Regions from separate parts of the Nocardioides zeae genome, predicted to be linked through region 1. Evidence: predicted binding sites of a transcription regulator. Region 1 holds the regulator's gene; the other holds the start of a gene.
What was found. The regulator HrcA, encoded in region 1, represses chaperone genes, less so after heat shock. The targets are predictions, from matches to a motif close to TTGGCACTCGNNNNNNNCGAGTGCCAA.
Positions count from the first base shown of each region.

Region 2: groES (co-chaperone GroES) is a predicted target of HrcA. The motif match lies at 4,035-4,061, and genes of this name have one in related genera.

Region 1 covers NZ_JAUTAN010000001.1:772,790-780,301, forward strand. The annotation lists gene QE405_RS03655 (AMP-dependent synthetase/ligase) at 1-916, shown strand, start outside; gene hemW (radical SAM family heme chaperone HemW) at 996-2,231, shown strand; gene QE405_RS03665 (DUF3097 domain-containing protein) at 2,253-3,107, opposite strand; gene QE405_RS03670 (MBL fold metallo-hydrolase) at 3,170-4,030, opposite strand; gene QE405_RS03675 (hypothetical protein) at 4,067-4,768, opposite strand; gene hrcA (heat-inducible transcriptional repressor HrcA) at 4,916-5,962, shown strand; gene dnaJ (molecular chaperone DnaJ) at 6,039-7,220, shown strand; gene QE405_RS03690 (16S rRNA (uracil(1498)-N(3))-methyltransferase) at 7,231-7,512, shown strand, end outside.
Region 2 covers NZ_JAUTAN010000001.1:49,004-56,515, reverse strand. The annotation lists gene guaB (IMP dehydrogenase) at 1-897, opposite strand, end outside; gene QE405_RS00265 (GNAT family N-acetyltransferase) at 908-1,795, opposite strand; gene groL (chaperonin GroEL) at 1,935-3,554, opposite strand; gene groES (co-chaperone GroES) at 3,580-3,876, opposite strand; gene QE405_RS00250 (class I SAM-dependent methyltransferase) at 4,085-5,272, shown strand; gene QE405_RS00245 (acetyl-CoA C-acetyltransferase) at 5,269-6,486, opposite strand; gene QE405_RS00240 (polyketide cyclase) at 6,521-7,006, opposite strand; gene QE405_RS00235 (MBL fold metallo-hydrolase) at 7,045-7,512, opposite strand, start outside.

The DNA.
Region 1 (7,512 bases):
GGAGAAGCTGTTCAAGAAGGCCTTCGCCGTCGGTCTCGAGGTCGACCGGCGCAAGCGCGAGGGGCAGTCGATCCCGCCGCTGCTGAAGGTGCAGCACGGGATCTTCGACAAGCTCGTGTTCTCGAAGGTGCGCGACCGCTTCGGTGGACGCGTCCGCTTCTTCATCTCGGGCTCCGCGGCGCTCAACCGCGAGGTGGCGGAGTGGTTCCACGCGGCGGGCATCCTCGTGCTCGAGGGCTACGGCCTCACCGAGACGGCCGCCGGCGCGTTCGTGAACCACCCGGAGCAGTACAAGTTCGGCTCCGTCGGTCACGTGTTCCCCGGCGGCGAGGTCAAGATCGCCGAGGACGGCGAGGTGCTCATCAAGGGCCCCAACGTCATGCAGGGCTACCACAACCTGCCCGACAAGACCGCCGAGACGCTCGACGCCGACGGCTGGCTGCACACCGGTGACATCGGCGAGCTCGACGCCGACGGCTTCCTGCGGATCACCGACCGCAAGAAGGACCTGTTCAAGACCTCGGGCGGCAAGTACATCGCGCCGTCCGCGATCGAGTCGCAGTTCAAGGCGCTGTGCCCCTACGCGAGCCAGTTCCTCGTCATCGGCAACAACCGCAACTACTGCGTCGCGCTCATCACCCTCGACCCCGACCAGGTCGCCGACTGGGCGAGCCACAACGGGATGGAGGGCAAGTCCTACACGGAGGTCGTCAGCTCGCCGGCGATGCAGAAGCTGATCGACGGCTACGTGGAGCAGCTCAACGGCCGGCTCAACCGCTGGGAGACGGTCAAGAAGCACACGATCCTCGACCACGACCTCACCATCGAGTCGGGCGAGCTGACCCCGTCGCTCAAGGTGAAGCGCCCCGTCGTGGAGCGCAACAACCAGGAGACGATCGAGAACCTGTACGCCTGAGCCGGTCACGGGGGCCGTCGGCGATCGCCGGCGGCCCCCGTGACGTGCGTGCCGGGACCTGCTCTGGAACACTCGGCCGGTGCCGTCCACCCCGCCGCCCGGCGATCCCGTCCCTGCGGACGGGTCGCTCCCGACCGACGCGCTCGCGGCGCTGGGGGACCGGCCGTTCGCGTTCTACGTGCACGTGCCCTTCTGTCGCGTGCGCTGCGGCTACTGCGACTTCAACACCTACACCGCGGCCGAGCTCGGCGGCGCCGACGCCCCGCGGGGGGCGTCACGGGCGTCGTACGTCGACGCCGCGGTCGCCGAGGTGCGGATGGCCCGCCGGGTGCTCGGCGACGTGGGCCGTCCCGTCGACACCGTCTTCTTCGGCGGCGGCACGCCGACGCTCCTGCCGCCCGAGCACCTCACCGCAGTGCTGGGCGCGATCACCGAGGAGTTCGGGCTGGCGCCCGACGCCGAGGTCACGACCGAGGCCAACCCCGACTCGGTCACCCGCGCCGACCTCGACGTGCTGCGGGCCGGGGGCTTCACGCGCCTGTCGTTCGGGATGCAGTCGTCGGTCTCCCACGTGCTGCGGGTCCTCGACCGCACCCACGACCCCGAGCGGGTCCCGGGCGCCGTCGCCGACGCCCGCGCGGCCGGCTTCGACGAGGTCAGCCTCGACCTCATCTACGGCACCGCGGGGGAGTCGGTCGCCGACTGGCGCGCCAGCCTCGAGGCGGCCCTGGCCTGCGCGCCCGACCACGTCTCGGCCTACTCGCTCATCGTCGAGGACGGCACCGCCCTGGCCCGCCGGGTGCGGCGCGGCGAGGTCGCGGCGCCCGACGAGGACGACCTGGCCGACAAGTACCACCTCGCCGACGAGGTGCTCACCGCTGCGGGCCTCACCTGGTACGAGGTCTCCAACTGGTCGCGCCCCGGCAGCGAGTGCCGCCACAACCTGGCCTACTGGCGCAGCGACGACTGGTGGGGCGTCGGGCCCGGCGCCCACTCCCACGTCGGCGGCGTGCGCTGGTGGAACGTGCGCCACCCCGTGGCCTACGCCGACCGCCTCGGCGCCGGAGTGTCACCGGGCCACGAGCGCGAGCTGCTCGACGCCGAGGTGCGGCGCGTCGAGCGGGTGCTGCTCGAGACCCGGCTGCGCGACGGTCTGCCGACGGACGTGCTCGACGACGACGGACGCGCCGCGCTGTCCGACCTGGTGGCGCGGGGGCTCGTGGAGCCGCCGGGCTCCCACGGGCCCGCCCGGGTCGTGCTCACCCGTGCGGGTCGCCTCCTCGCCGACGGCGTCGTGCGGGACCTCCTGGCCTGAGCCGGGAGGGGCCGCCCGCGATCAGCCGGCGGGGTCCGTCACGAAGTCGATGAGCTCCTCGACCCGGCCCAGCAGCGCCGGCTCGAGATCGGCGAACGAGGACACCCGGCCGAGGATCTGCTGCCAGGCGCGGGCGATGTCGGCCTGGTTGCGGTGGGGCCACCCCAGGTGCTGGCACACGCCGTGCTTCCACTCGACGGAGCGCGGGATCGTGGGCCACGCGCGCAGCCCGATGCGGTCGGGCTTCACGGCCTGCCAGATGTCGACGAACGGGTGGCCGACGATGAGCACGTGCCCGCCGACGGCCGAGCGCGCGATCGAGTCGGCGATGCGGCTCTCCTTCGAGCCCCGCACGAGGTGGTCGACGAGCACGCCGACGCGGCGCCCCGGGCCCGGCCTGAAGTCCACGAGGTGGTCGGCCAGGTCGTCGACCCCGCCGAGGAACTCCACGACCACGCCCTCGATGCGCAGGTCGTCGCCCCACACCTTCTCGACGAGCTCGGCGTCGTGCCGGCCCTCCACGAAGATCCGCGACTCGCGCGCGACCCGTGCCTTCGCGTCGTGGACCGCGATGGAGCCGGAGGCCGTGCGCGCGGGTCGCGCCGGCGCCGCCGCGGCCCGCACGGGCGCGGTCAGGATCACCGGCTTGCCCTCGAGCAGGAACCCGGGCCCGAGCGGGAACGTGCGGCGCTTGCCACGCCGGTCCTCGAGGGTCAGCACGTCGAGGTCGCGGTCGACGGTGACGATCTCGCCGCACCAGTCGGTCGTGACCTCCTCGACGACGAGCCCGAGGTCGGCCGGGTGCTCCACCGCGCGGCCGCGCTTGGGGGCACGCCAGTCGCCGGAGAGGACGTCGGTTCCGTAGCGGTCGTTCACGTCGGTAGACGCTAGGGGGCGCCACCGACGGTCCTGGCGAGCCACGCCGCGCCGGGCCGACCTCACAGCAGGGGGAGGCGCACCGCCCCCGGCGGCAGGTGGGCGTACCCGCGCCGTACGGCGTGCTCCAGCGCCTCCCGGGGGTAGGGCCAGTCGCCGGTGGCGAGTGCCGCGGACGCCGGTACGCCGCGGCCCGCCAGCTCCGCGATCGTCGCCGCCACCCGGGCGACGTCGTCGTGCTGCGCCGCGACGGTGTCCCGACCGGTCACGGCACCGTGCCCGGGGACGACGACCGAGGCGGGGGAGAGCAGGCCGAGCAGGAGCTCGAGGGAGCCGGGCCACTCCAGCGGGTGGCTGTCGGGGCCGTAGGCGGGCAGCGCCTCCACGAGGTCGCCGGCGACGAGGACGTCGGCGTCCGGCACACGCACCACCAGGTCGCCGGCCGTGTGGCCCCGTCCGGGGTGCAGGAGCTCGAGGTGGCGGTCGCCGAGGTCGACCACGTGGACCCCGGAGAACGTGGTGGTCGGCGGGACGACGCGGCTCGCACGCATCTCCTCGAGCCGCGGGTCGTCGGGAGCGGCGAGCGCCTCGGCGTCGAGCTGCGCCGGCACGCTGGCGGCCATGCGTGCGGCAGCGGTCTCGTGGCCGACGAGCGCTGCGGCGGGCCAGGCGTCGAGGACGGTGCCGTTGCCGAGCACGTGGTCGTGGTGCTCGTGGGTGGCGACGACGGCCAGCAGGGGGGTGCCGGGGGCGAGCACGCGGCGTACCCGCTCCACGAGCCCGGCGGCGGCGCGCTCGGAGGCGAGGGTGTCGACCAGCACGGCGCCCGCCGTGCCTGCGACGAGGGTGACGTTGACGTCGTACCAGGCGTGACGGGCGACCCAGACGCGGTCCGCGACCTCGGTGAACGTCCCGTCCTGCACGGGGCCCACCCTAGGTGGGTGGGTCGGCCGGGTGCGTCAGCAGAGACCGGCGTGCAGGTGCTCGCGGAGCGCGGCGGCGAGCTCGTCGGGGGTCGTGGCGTCGCCGTCGAAGTCGACGCGGCGCAGGTGGGCGCCGTCCCCGTCGACCCACCGCACCTCGACCCCGGCGGGGGACAGGTCGTGGAGCGCGGCGCCGATGAGGCGGGGCGCGGGGGTGCCGGTGCAGAGCGAGACGGCCTGGCGCAGCTCGGCGTCGTGGCACTCGTTGAGGTGCTCGGTGCAGCGCCGCAGGTAGCCCCGGTTGAGCGCGTGGGCGGGGCTCGTGAAGAGGGCGGCGGGCACCCGGTACTGCCGCGTCGAGCCGTCGGCCTGCGTGCGGATCAGCATGATGATCGTCGGCTCGATCGCCACGGCGCTCATGGCGGGGTCGCAGCACGGACGCGGCGCGGCGAGCTTGCCGGCGATGACGACCGACTCCGTCGTGCCGTCCTCCTCCACGACGCCCGAGATGATGCGGAGCAGGGCCTTCTGGCGGGACTGGCCGGCCTGCTCGACGACGGAGCCCGCGCGGCAGACGAGCGTCGGCACGCCGGAGCGGTCCTGCAGCCCGAGGTCGTCGCCGCCGAAGAGGTGCTCGGTGCCCTTGATGACCATGCTGGCGGCGGCGGGGCAGGACAGCGCGCTGCGTGCACGAGCGGCGAGCTGGTCGGGATCGGCCGACGTGAGCATGGGGAACACGAGCTACCTCCTGAGCGACTTAGGCAAGGCTAACCTAGCGTCGTCGGTCTGTCACCCAGGCTCCCGAAATTCGTCGGTGGTCGTAGCATTGGCACTCGCGCGCGAGGAGTGCCAGGCTCGGCGCGGACATCGGCGGAAGGAGCGAGGGTGGTCGAGGAGCGTCGGCTCGCCGTGCTGCGGGCCATCGTCGAGGACTACGTCGCGACCGAGGAGCCGGTGGGCTCCAAGGCGCTGGTCGAGCGGCACGGGCTGGGCGTCTCGCCCGCCACGGTGCGCAACGACATGGCGGTGCTCGAGGAGGAGGGACTGATCCACCAGCCCCACACGAGCGCCGGTCGGATCCCCACCGACAAGGGCTACCGGCTGTTCGTCGACCGGCTCACCACGGTGCGTCCCATGTCGACCGCCGAGAAGCGCGCCATCGCCACGTTCCTCGAGGGCGCGATCGACGTCGACGACGTGGTGCGCCGCAGCGTGCGCATGCTTGCGCAGCTCACCCACCAGGTGGCCGTGGTGCAGTACCCCACGCTGTCCGCCAGCACCGTCCGCCACGTCGAGGTGGTGGCGCTCGCGCCGCGCCGGCTCCTCGTCGTGCTCATCCTCTCCAGCGGGCGCGTCGAGCAGCGGCTCGTCGAGCTCCAGCACGACCTCGCCGACGACCAGGTGGCCACGCTCCGTGCGCAGGTCAACCAGGCCGTCGTGGGGGAGCGGCTGGTCGCCGCCAGCACGGCGCTGCGGTCGCTGCGCGCGGACGGACCGGACGCCACGGGGCCGGGCGAGATCCGCGACGCCGTGCTCGACGACGTCGTGACGGTGCTCGTCGAGGCGCTGGCCCACCACTCCTCCGACCAGCGGGTCGTCGTCGGCGGCGCGGCGAACCTGGCGCGCGCGGGCGAGGGCTTCGACACGATGCTGCGGCCCATGCTCGAGGCGCTCGAGGAGCAGGTGGTGCTGCTCAAGCTGCTCGGCGAGGCCACCACCGGCGGCGGGGTGACCGTGCGCATCGGGGCCGAGGGCCCCGTCGAGGAGCTGGCGGGCACGAGCGTCGTCACCGCGGGGTACGGCGCGGGCCCCGAGGCCCTCTCGTCGCTCGGCATCGTGGGGCCCACCCGCATGGACTACGCGGGGAGCATGGCCGCCGTGCGCGCCGTGGCCCGCTACATGTCGCGGATCCTCGACGAGAGCGGCAGCTGAGCCGCGACGTACTCCTCCGGGCCGGTCCCGGACACCGACCGACACGAGAACGACGGAAGCGATGGACAGGACACACGTGAGCCAGGACCTCTACGAGCTGCTCGGCGTCAGCCGTGACGCCGACGCCGACGCCATCAAGAAGGCGTACCGGCGACTGGCCCGTCAGCTGCACCCGGACGTCAACCCCGACCCGGAGACGCAGGAGAAGTTCAAGGAGGTCAGCCGCGCCTACGAGGTGCTGTCGGACCCCCAGAAGCGGGCGGCCTACGACCGCGGCGGCGACCCGTTCGGCGGTGGCTTCGGCGGCGCCGGGCAGGGCCAGGGCTTCTCGTTCACCGACATCATGGACGCCTTCTTCGGGGGCGGTGCCGGCGGTCAGGGACAGGGTGGCCGCGGTCCGCGACCGCGGCAGCGCCGCGGCCAGGACGCCCTCATCCGCCTCGACGTCGAGCTCGCCGAGGCCGCGTTCGGGGTCACCCGCGAGCTGAAGGTCGACACCGCGGTCGTGTGCGAGACCTGCGCGGGCGACGGTGCCGCCCCGGGCTCGAGCCCGCAGACCTGCAGCACCTGCCGCGGCGCGGGCGAGGTCGCCCACGTGCAGCGCTCGTTCCTGGGCGAGATCCGCACGCTGCGGCCGTGCGCCGCCTGCCGCGGCTTCGGCACGATCATCCCCGACCCCTGCCGCACCTGCTCGGGGGAGGGACGCGTGCGCTCGCGCCGCAACCTGACGATCAAGATCCCGGCGGGCGTCGACACCGGCACCCGCGTGCAGCTGACCGGTCAGGGCGAGGTGGGCCCGGGCGGTGGTCCCGCCGGCGACCTGTACGTCGAGATCCGGGTCGCCGAGCACGAGTTCTTCGTGCGCGACGGCGGCGACCTGCACTGCGTCGTCACCGTGCCGATGACCGCCGCGGCGCTCGGCGCCTCGATCACGCTGCCCCTCCTCGAGGCCGACCTCGTCACGGACGGCGCGGACAGCGACCTCGAGACCCAGACGCGGATCGAGGTGAAGCCCGGCACGCAGTCGGGGACCGAGCAGGTGCTGCGCGGGCGCGGCGTGCCCGGTCTCCGCGGCGCGGCCCGGGGCGACCTGGTCGTGACGGTGGCCGTGGAGACCCCGCAGAAGCTCGACTCGCGGCAGGAGGCCCTGCTGCGCGAGCTCGCCGAGCTGCGGGGCGAGCAGCAGGCCGACGACGGGTCCGTGCAGATGCGCCGCGGGTCGTTCTTCGACCGGCTGCGCGACAAGTTCAACCACTGAGCGGGCGCCGGTGAGCCTCCCGGTCCAGCTCTGCCCGGCGCTCGCGGACGCCCGCCCCGGCGTCGTCGTGCGGCTCGGGGGCGACGAGGCGCACCACGCCGTCGCCGTGCGGCGCACGGTGGTGGGCGAGGAGCTGCGGCTCGTGGACGGCCGCGGTCGCTCCGCGACGGGGGTCGTCGTCGCGACGGGCAAGCGGGTGCTCGACGTCGAGGTCCGCGACGTCGTCGACGAGCCCCGGCCCGGCCCCGCGATCACGGTCGTGCAGGCGCTGCCGAAGGGTGACCGCGGAGAG
Region 2 (7,512 bases), 720 kb from region 1:
GACGAAGGCCTGGGCGCCCTCGCGCGTCGCCACGTTGCCGCCGATGACCTGCACGTGCTTCGTCGCCGGGTCGGACTTGAGCCGCTGCACCATGTCGAGCAGCAGCCGCACGTGGCCGTGGGCCGTGTCGGCCACGAGCACGTCGACGCCCGCCTCGATGAGCGTGGTCGCGCGCTCCCACGCGTCGCCGAAGTAGCCGATCGCCGCGCCCACGAGGAGGCGACCGTCCGCGTCGTACGACGCGTCGGGGAACTGCTCGGACTTCACGAAGTCCTTGACGGTGATGAGGCCGCCGAGCTTGCCGTCGGCGTCGACCAGCGGGAGGCGCTCGCGCTTGTGCTTGCGCAGGAGCGCGGTCGCGTCCTCCCGGCTGATGCCCACGTCGCCCGTGATGAGCGGCATCGGGGTCATCACCTCGTCGACCTTCGTGGTCGCCCACTCGGCGACCGGCGTGAAGCGCAGGTCGCGGTTGGTGATGATGCCGAGCAGCGTGTCGGCGGGGTCGACGACGGGGAGGCCGGAGACCCGGTACTCCCCGCAGATGCGGTCGAGGTCCTCCAGCGTCGCGTCGGGGCCGATGGTGACGGGGTTGGAGATGATGCCCGTCTGGGTGCGCTTGACCAGGTCCACCTGGTAGGCCTGGTCGGCCACCGAGAGGTTGCGGTGCAGGATGCCGATGCCGCCCTGGCGGGCCATCGCGATCGCCATGCGGGACTCGGTCACCGTGTCCATGGCGGCGGAGATGAGCGGGGCCTTCAGGGAGATCTCGCGCGTGAGCCGCGAGGTGGTGTCGATCTCGCTGGGTGCCAGGTCGGAGTAGCCCGGCAGCAGCAGCACGTCGTCGTAGGTCAGACCGAGGGCGGCGAACTTGTCGGGGACTCCGGCGGTGGCGCTCATGGGAGCCAGTCTAGGCCCGCGGCAGCGGCCTCAGCTCCCGCACCGGGATGCGAACGGTGAGCACGTCCGCCGACATGCGGATCCGGCCCCGGAGGCCCGCGGCGAGCACCAGCGGGAGGACCGCCTGGTTGTCCGCACGGGTGGACAGGAGGATGTCCTGGGCGCCCTCGCCGGCCGCGAGCCGGGCGATGTCGGAGAGCAGCCGCGTGCCGATCCCCCGGCGCTGCCAGCTCGGGTCGACCTCGAGGTCGACGGGGTGCAGGCCGGGCTCGGCGCTCGGCTCCGCGGGCCGCAGCGTGGCCACGCCCACCACGACGCCCTGCACGGTCGCCTGCACCGTGCGGCCCACCACCTCGAAGGTCGGGGTCGCGCCGCCGCCCATCCGGCGGGCGCTCGAGCCGAGCACCGTGGGCGTGCGCGCCAGCACGTCCGAGACCAGGTCGGCCATCGCCGCTCCCCGGGCGTGCTCGGTGGCGGTGAAGGCGGCCCGGCGGCGTACCTGGACCTGGACGTCCCCGACCGTCATCTCCATCACGTCGCCGGTGGTGGCGTCCCCGGGCTCGGCGTCGAAGAGCTGCGCGACGACCTCGGGGAACCGCGACGGCCGCGCGATCACGGCCCGGGCCGCCTGCACGTAGCGCGCGGGCTGGTCGACCAGGGCCGCCTCCGTGCACGGGGTGCCGACGACGTCGGTCCCGCCCGCCCCCTCCAGGAGGCCGGTGAGCTGCTCGAGGGTCCAGCCCTCCGGGGTGCGCACGACGAGCTCGTCGGTCACGGCCTCGACGCCCGGGAAGACCTGGAGCGCGAGGATGTTGACGCCCGCGGCGCCGCACTCCTGGGCGAGGACGGCCAGGGTGCCCGGTCGGTCGGGGAGGGTGGTGCGTACTCGCCACAGCATGGGGCTGACGGTGCGCCGTGCGTGTTGCGCGACCGGGGCAGGGGTGTTTCGGCGGTGCAACAACGTGGCGCGGACGCACGCCGCCCCCGACGCCACGAGGGCGCCGGGGGCGGAGCGGTGGTGCTGGTGGAGCGGTCGCTCAGTGACCGTGGCCGTGGCCGTGACCGGCGGCGGCCGGCTCCTCCTCCTCGGGCTTGTCGACGACCAGGGTCTCGGTCGTCAGCAGCAGGCCCGCGATGGAGACGGCGTTGACCAGCGCGGAGCGGGTCACCTTGACGGGGTCGAGGACGCCCTGGGCGACCAGGTCGCCGTACTCGCCCGTGGCGGCGTTGTAGCCGTTGCCCACGCCGAGCTCGCGCACCTTGGAGACCACGACGTAGCCCTGCTCGCCGCCGTTCTCGGCGATCCAGCGGAGCGGCTCGTCGACGGCCTTGCGCACGATGCGCACGCCGACCGCCTCGTCGCCGGTGAGGCCGAGGTCGCCCTCGAGCGCCGCGGCGGCGTGGATGATCGCGGAGCCACCGCCGGGGACGATGCCCTCCTCGATCGCGGCGCGCGTCGCGGAGACGGCGTCCTCGATGCGGTGCTTCTTCTCCTTGAGCTCGACCTCGGTGGCCGCGCCGACCTTGATGACGACGACGCCGCCGGCCAGCTTGGCGAGGCGCTCCTGGAGCTTCTCGCGGTCCCAGTCGGAGTCGGTGTTCTCGATCTCCGCCTTGATCTGGTTGACGCGACCCTCGACGGCCGACGCGTCGCCGGCGCCGTCGACGATCGTGGTGTTGTCCTTCGTCACCACGACGCGGCGGGCCTGGCCGAGCACCTCGAGGCCGACCTGGTCGAGCTTGAGCCCGACCTCGGGGGCCACGACCTGGGCGCCCGTGAGCACCGCGATGTCCTGGAGGATCGCCTTGCGACGGTCACCGAACGCAGGCGCCTTGACGGCGACGGCGGTGAAGGTGCCGCGGATCTTGTTGACGACGAGGGTGGAGAGCGCCTCGCCCTCGAGGTCCTCGGCGATGATGAAGAGCGACTTGCCCGCGGCGATGACCTTCTCGAGCAGCGGGAGCAGCTCGGCGACGGCCGAGATCTTCCCCTGGTGCAGGAGGATGTAGGGGTCGTCGAGGACAGCCTCGCGGCCCTCCGAGTCGGTGACGAAGTACTGCGAGATGAAGCCCTTGTCGAACTGCATGCCCTCGGTGAACTCGAGGTCGGTGCCGAGCGTGTTCGACTCCTCGACGGTGATGACGCCGTCCTTGCCCACCTTGTCGAAGGCGTCGGCGAGCAGGGCGCCGATGTGCGCGTCGCGCGAGGAGATCGTGCCGACGCTGGCCACGTCCTCCTTGTTGTCGACCTCGCGGGCGGCGTCGCGGAGCGCGTCGCCGACGGCCGCGGCGGCCAGGTCGAGGCCGCGCTTCAGGCCGAGCGGGTTGGCACCGGCGGCGACGGCACGGAGGCCCTCGTGCACCAGGGCCTGCGCCAGCACCGTCGCGGTCGTCGTGCCGTCACCGGCGACGTCGTTGGTCTTGGTCGCGACCTCCTTGGTGAGCTGGGCACCGAGGTTCTCGAACGGGTCGTCCAGCTCGACCTCACGAGCGACGGTCACGCCGTCGTTCGTGATGGTCGGGGCGCCCCACTTCTTGTCGAGGACGACGTAGCGGCCCTTGGGGCCGAGCGTCACCTTGACGGTGTTCGCGAGCGCGTCGACGCCGCGCTCGAGCGAGCGACGAGCGTTCTCGTCGAACTCAAGGATCTTGGGCATGTCTCTCCTCAGAGAAGCTGCAGGGTCAGGAGACGATCGCGAGGACGTCGCGACCCGAGAGGATCAGGTACTCCTGGCCCGCGACCTTGACCTCGGTGCCGCCGTACTTGCTGTAGATGACCTTGTCACCGACCGCGATGTCGAGCGGGATGCGCTCGTCGCCGTCCTCGTTCCAACGCCCGGGGCCCACCGCGAGGACCTCGCCCTCCTGGGGCTTCTCCTTGGCGGTGTCGGGGATGACGAGACCGGACGCCGTGGTCTGCTCGGCGTCGAGCGGCTTGACGACGATGCGGTCCTCGAGGGGCTTGATGTTGACCGACACGATGTCGACCTCCACTTTCCGTGCGGATCCGAATGCCGGACGGCGGACGCCGCCCGGCGGGGGCTGTGGTCGTCGCCGGCTCCGAGCGCGCCGTCGCGGGGGTCGCGCCGTCGTCGTCGACGATTGGCACACTCACCCGGAGAGTGCCAGCGCCGACGTTAGCACTCCACCAGAGGGAGTGCCAGAAGTGTCTGGGAGGATGGACGACGTGGACCTCGAGACCTTCCGGTGGCTGCTGACGCACGACGGGCGCACGCTGCTGGACGTGGCCTCCCGGGCGTACGCCGACGCCGACGGCGACCCGGTGCGCGCGGCGGCCGCGGTGCGGCGCACCGAGCCGGACCCCGAGCGCTCCGCCGCCGCGCTGACCCAGGTCGGGCTCCGCGTACGCGGTGTCGCGAAGTTCGGCGAGGACGCGCTGCGGATGTTCTTCACGCCCGACGGGCTCGAGCAGGCGACCCGCCGCTCCGTGGCCGACCACCGGGCCGCCCGGCTCGCCGCGGCCCGGCCCTCGTCCGTCGTCGACCTCGGCTGCGGCATCGGTGGCGACCTCACCGCCCTGGCCCGCGCCGGGCTCGTCGCGGCGGGGGTGGACCTCGACCCGCTGCGCGTGGCGATCGCCGAGGCGAACCTGGCCGCCCTCGGGCTCGAGGGGGCGGTCACCGTCGCGGACGCGACGACGCTGCCCCTCGGCGGGTTCGGGGTCGCCGCCGTCGACCCCGCTCGGCGGGACGGCCGCGGCCGCGTCTTCGACGCCGATGCCTGGGTGCCCTCGTGGGACTTCGTCGCGGGCCTGCTCACGAGCCGCCCGGCCGTCGCGAAGCTCGCGCCGGGCCTCCCCCACGACCTCGTCCCCGACGGCGTCGAGGCGGAGTGGGTCAGCGACCGCGGCGAGGTGAAGGAGGCGGTGCTCTGGTCACCCCACCTCGCGGTCAGCCGGCGGCGCGCGACCGTGCTGCGGGCCGAGGGGCTCGCGACGCTCACGGAGGAGGACGACCCCCACGACGGCGCCGAGCGTCCCGTCCGCGGGATCGGCCGCTACCTCTACGAGCCCGACGGTGCGGTCATCCGCGCCGGTCTCGTCACGGCCGTGGCCGGGGCCGTCGAGGGCGGCCTGCTCGACGAGCACATCGCCTACGTGACCTCGGACGCCGGGTTCCGCACGCCGTTCGCCGCGACGTACGAGGTGGTGGAGGAGCTGCCCTACCGCGAGAAGGCGCTCCGCGCCGCGCTCCGCGAGCGCGGCGTCGGGCGGCTCACCATCAAGAAGCGCGGCGTCGACGTCGTCCCGGAGCAGCTGCGCAAGCGGCTGGCGCTCCGGGGCGACGCCGAGGCGACGGTGGTGCTCACCCGGGTGGCCGGGGAGGGTACGGCGCTGCTCGTGCGCCCGGTCTAGGAGAGGCGCTCGATGACCATCGCCATGCCCTGGCCGCCGCCGACGCACATCGACTCGACGCCGAACTGCTTGTCGTGCCACCGCAGGGAGTTGATGAGGGTGCTCGTGATGCGGGCACCCGTCATGCCGAAGGGGTGACCGACGGCGATCGCGCCGCCGTTGACGTTGAGCTTGTCGACGTCGATCCCGATCTGCTGCGCCGAGCCGAGCGCCTGCACGGCGAACGCCTCGTTGATCTCGAACAGGTCGATGTCGCCCACGCCCATGCCCGCGTTGCGCAGCGCGGCCGGGATCGCCTCGACCGGACCGAGGCCCATGATCTCGGGCGAGAGGCCGGTGACGGCGGTGGAGACGATGCGCGCGAGCGGGGTGAGGCCCAGCTCCTTCGCCTTCGTGTCGCTCATGATCACGAGGGCCGCGGCGCCGTCGTTGAGCGGGCAGGCGTTGCCCGCCGTGACCGTGCCGTCGGGGCGGAAGACGGGCTTGAGCTGGCTGATGGCCTCGTACGTCGTGCCCGCCCGCGGACCGTCGTCGGTCGAGACGACGGTGCCGTCCGGCAGGGTCACCGGGGTGATGTCGGTGGCCCAGAAGCCGCTGGCGATGGCCTCCTCGGTGAGGTTCTGGCTGCGGACGGCGAAGCGGTCCTGCTCCTCGCGGCTCATGCCGAGCTTCTGGGCGACGTTCTCCGCGGTCTGGCCCATCGCGATGTAGGCGTCGGGCAGCGTGCCGTCCTCGCGCGGGTCGCGCCACACGTCGGCACCGCCGGTCGCGCGGGCCTCGGTGCGGCGGACGGCCTCGGCGAAGACGGGGTTCTGGGCGGCGGGGTCGTCGGCGAACCCGGCGCCGAAGCGGCTGACCGTCTCCACGCCGCCCGACAGGAAGACGTCGCCCTCGCCGGCCTTGATGGCGTGGAACGCCATGCGGGTCGTCTGCAGGCTCGACGAGCAGTAGCGGTTGACCGTCACGCCGGGGAGGTGGTCCATCCCGGCGAGCACGGCGACGATGCGGGCCAGGTTGTTGCCCGACTCGCCGGCGGGCTGGCCGACGCCGAGGGCGAGGTCGACGATGTCCGCGCGGTCGAGCTCGGGGACCTTCGCGAGCGCGGCCTCGACCATCTGCACGGCCAGGTCGTCGGGACGCATGTCCTTGAGCGACCCCTTGCCGGCACGGCCGATGGGCGAGCGGGCGGTGGAGACGATGACGGCTTCGGGCATGGGGGCTCCTGTGTCTGTCGGTGGGGGCGGGAGTTCAGCGGGCGCGACGGGCGACGACGCGGGCGAGGATGCCGAGCGTGCCCTTGAGGTGCTGCTCGGAGATGACGGGGAAGATCTTCTTCCACCGGTCGTGGGCGTTCGACCAGTCGTAGTAGCTGGTCACGAGGGTGCGCGCGGAGCCGTCCTCGGACGGTTCCGTCGGCTCGAGGCGGTAGCCGTAGACGTGACCGATCGGCGGCTTGATGGTGCCGACGATGCGCCAGGCCACCTCCCGATCGGGCTCGAGGGTCTCGATGACGACCGTGACGTCGTACTCCCCCATCTCGGGGAGGTCGCCGAGCGCCTCGCGGTCCATGTGGACGACGAAGGTGTCACCGACGGCGCGCGGGCGGTCCCCGCTCGCCGACTGGAGCATGCCGGAGGAGTCGATGTCGACGTGGCCCTCGGGATCGGTGAGGACGTCGAAGATCGCGCTCGCCGGGGCGGCGATCACGCGGGTGGTCTCGAGGCGCTCGGTCACGTCGCCCACCCTAGACGGGCGACGGACCGAGCGCTCGGTCAGGTGAGGTTCGTCATCTCCGCGGCGATCGTCGTGTCGTCGCCGTGACCGGTGTGGACGACCGTGTCGCCGGGCAGGGCGAAGAGCCGTGCCTTGATCGATGCCTCGATGGTGGGGCGGTCGGAGTAGGACCGGCCGGTGGCCCCCGGGCCGCCGTTGAACAAGGTGTCGCCGGTGAAGACGACACCGAGCTCGGGGGCGTGCAGGCAGACCGCGCCCGGGGCGTGGCCCGGGGTGTGCAGCACGGTCAGGGTCGTGCCCCCGACCGCGATCTCCTGGCCGTCGGAGAGGTCGACGTCCCAGAGCTCGCCGTGCTCGCCGGTGCCGTGGGTCAGCTCCCACAGCGGCCGGTCGTCGGGGTGCAGCAGGATCGGCGCGCTCGTGCGCTTGCGGAGCTCGGGCGCGACGCGGACGTGGTCGTCGTGGGCGTGGGTGCACACGATGGCCTTGACCCTGCGGTCCCCGAC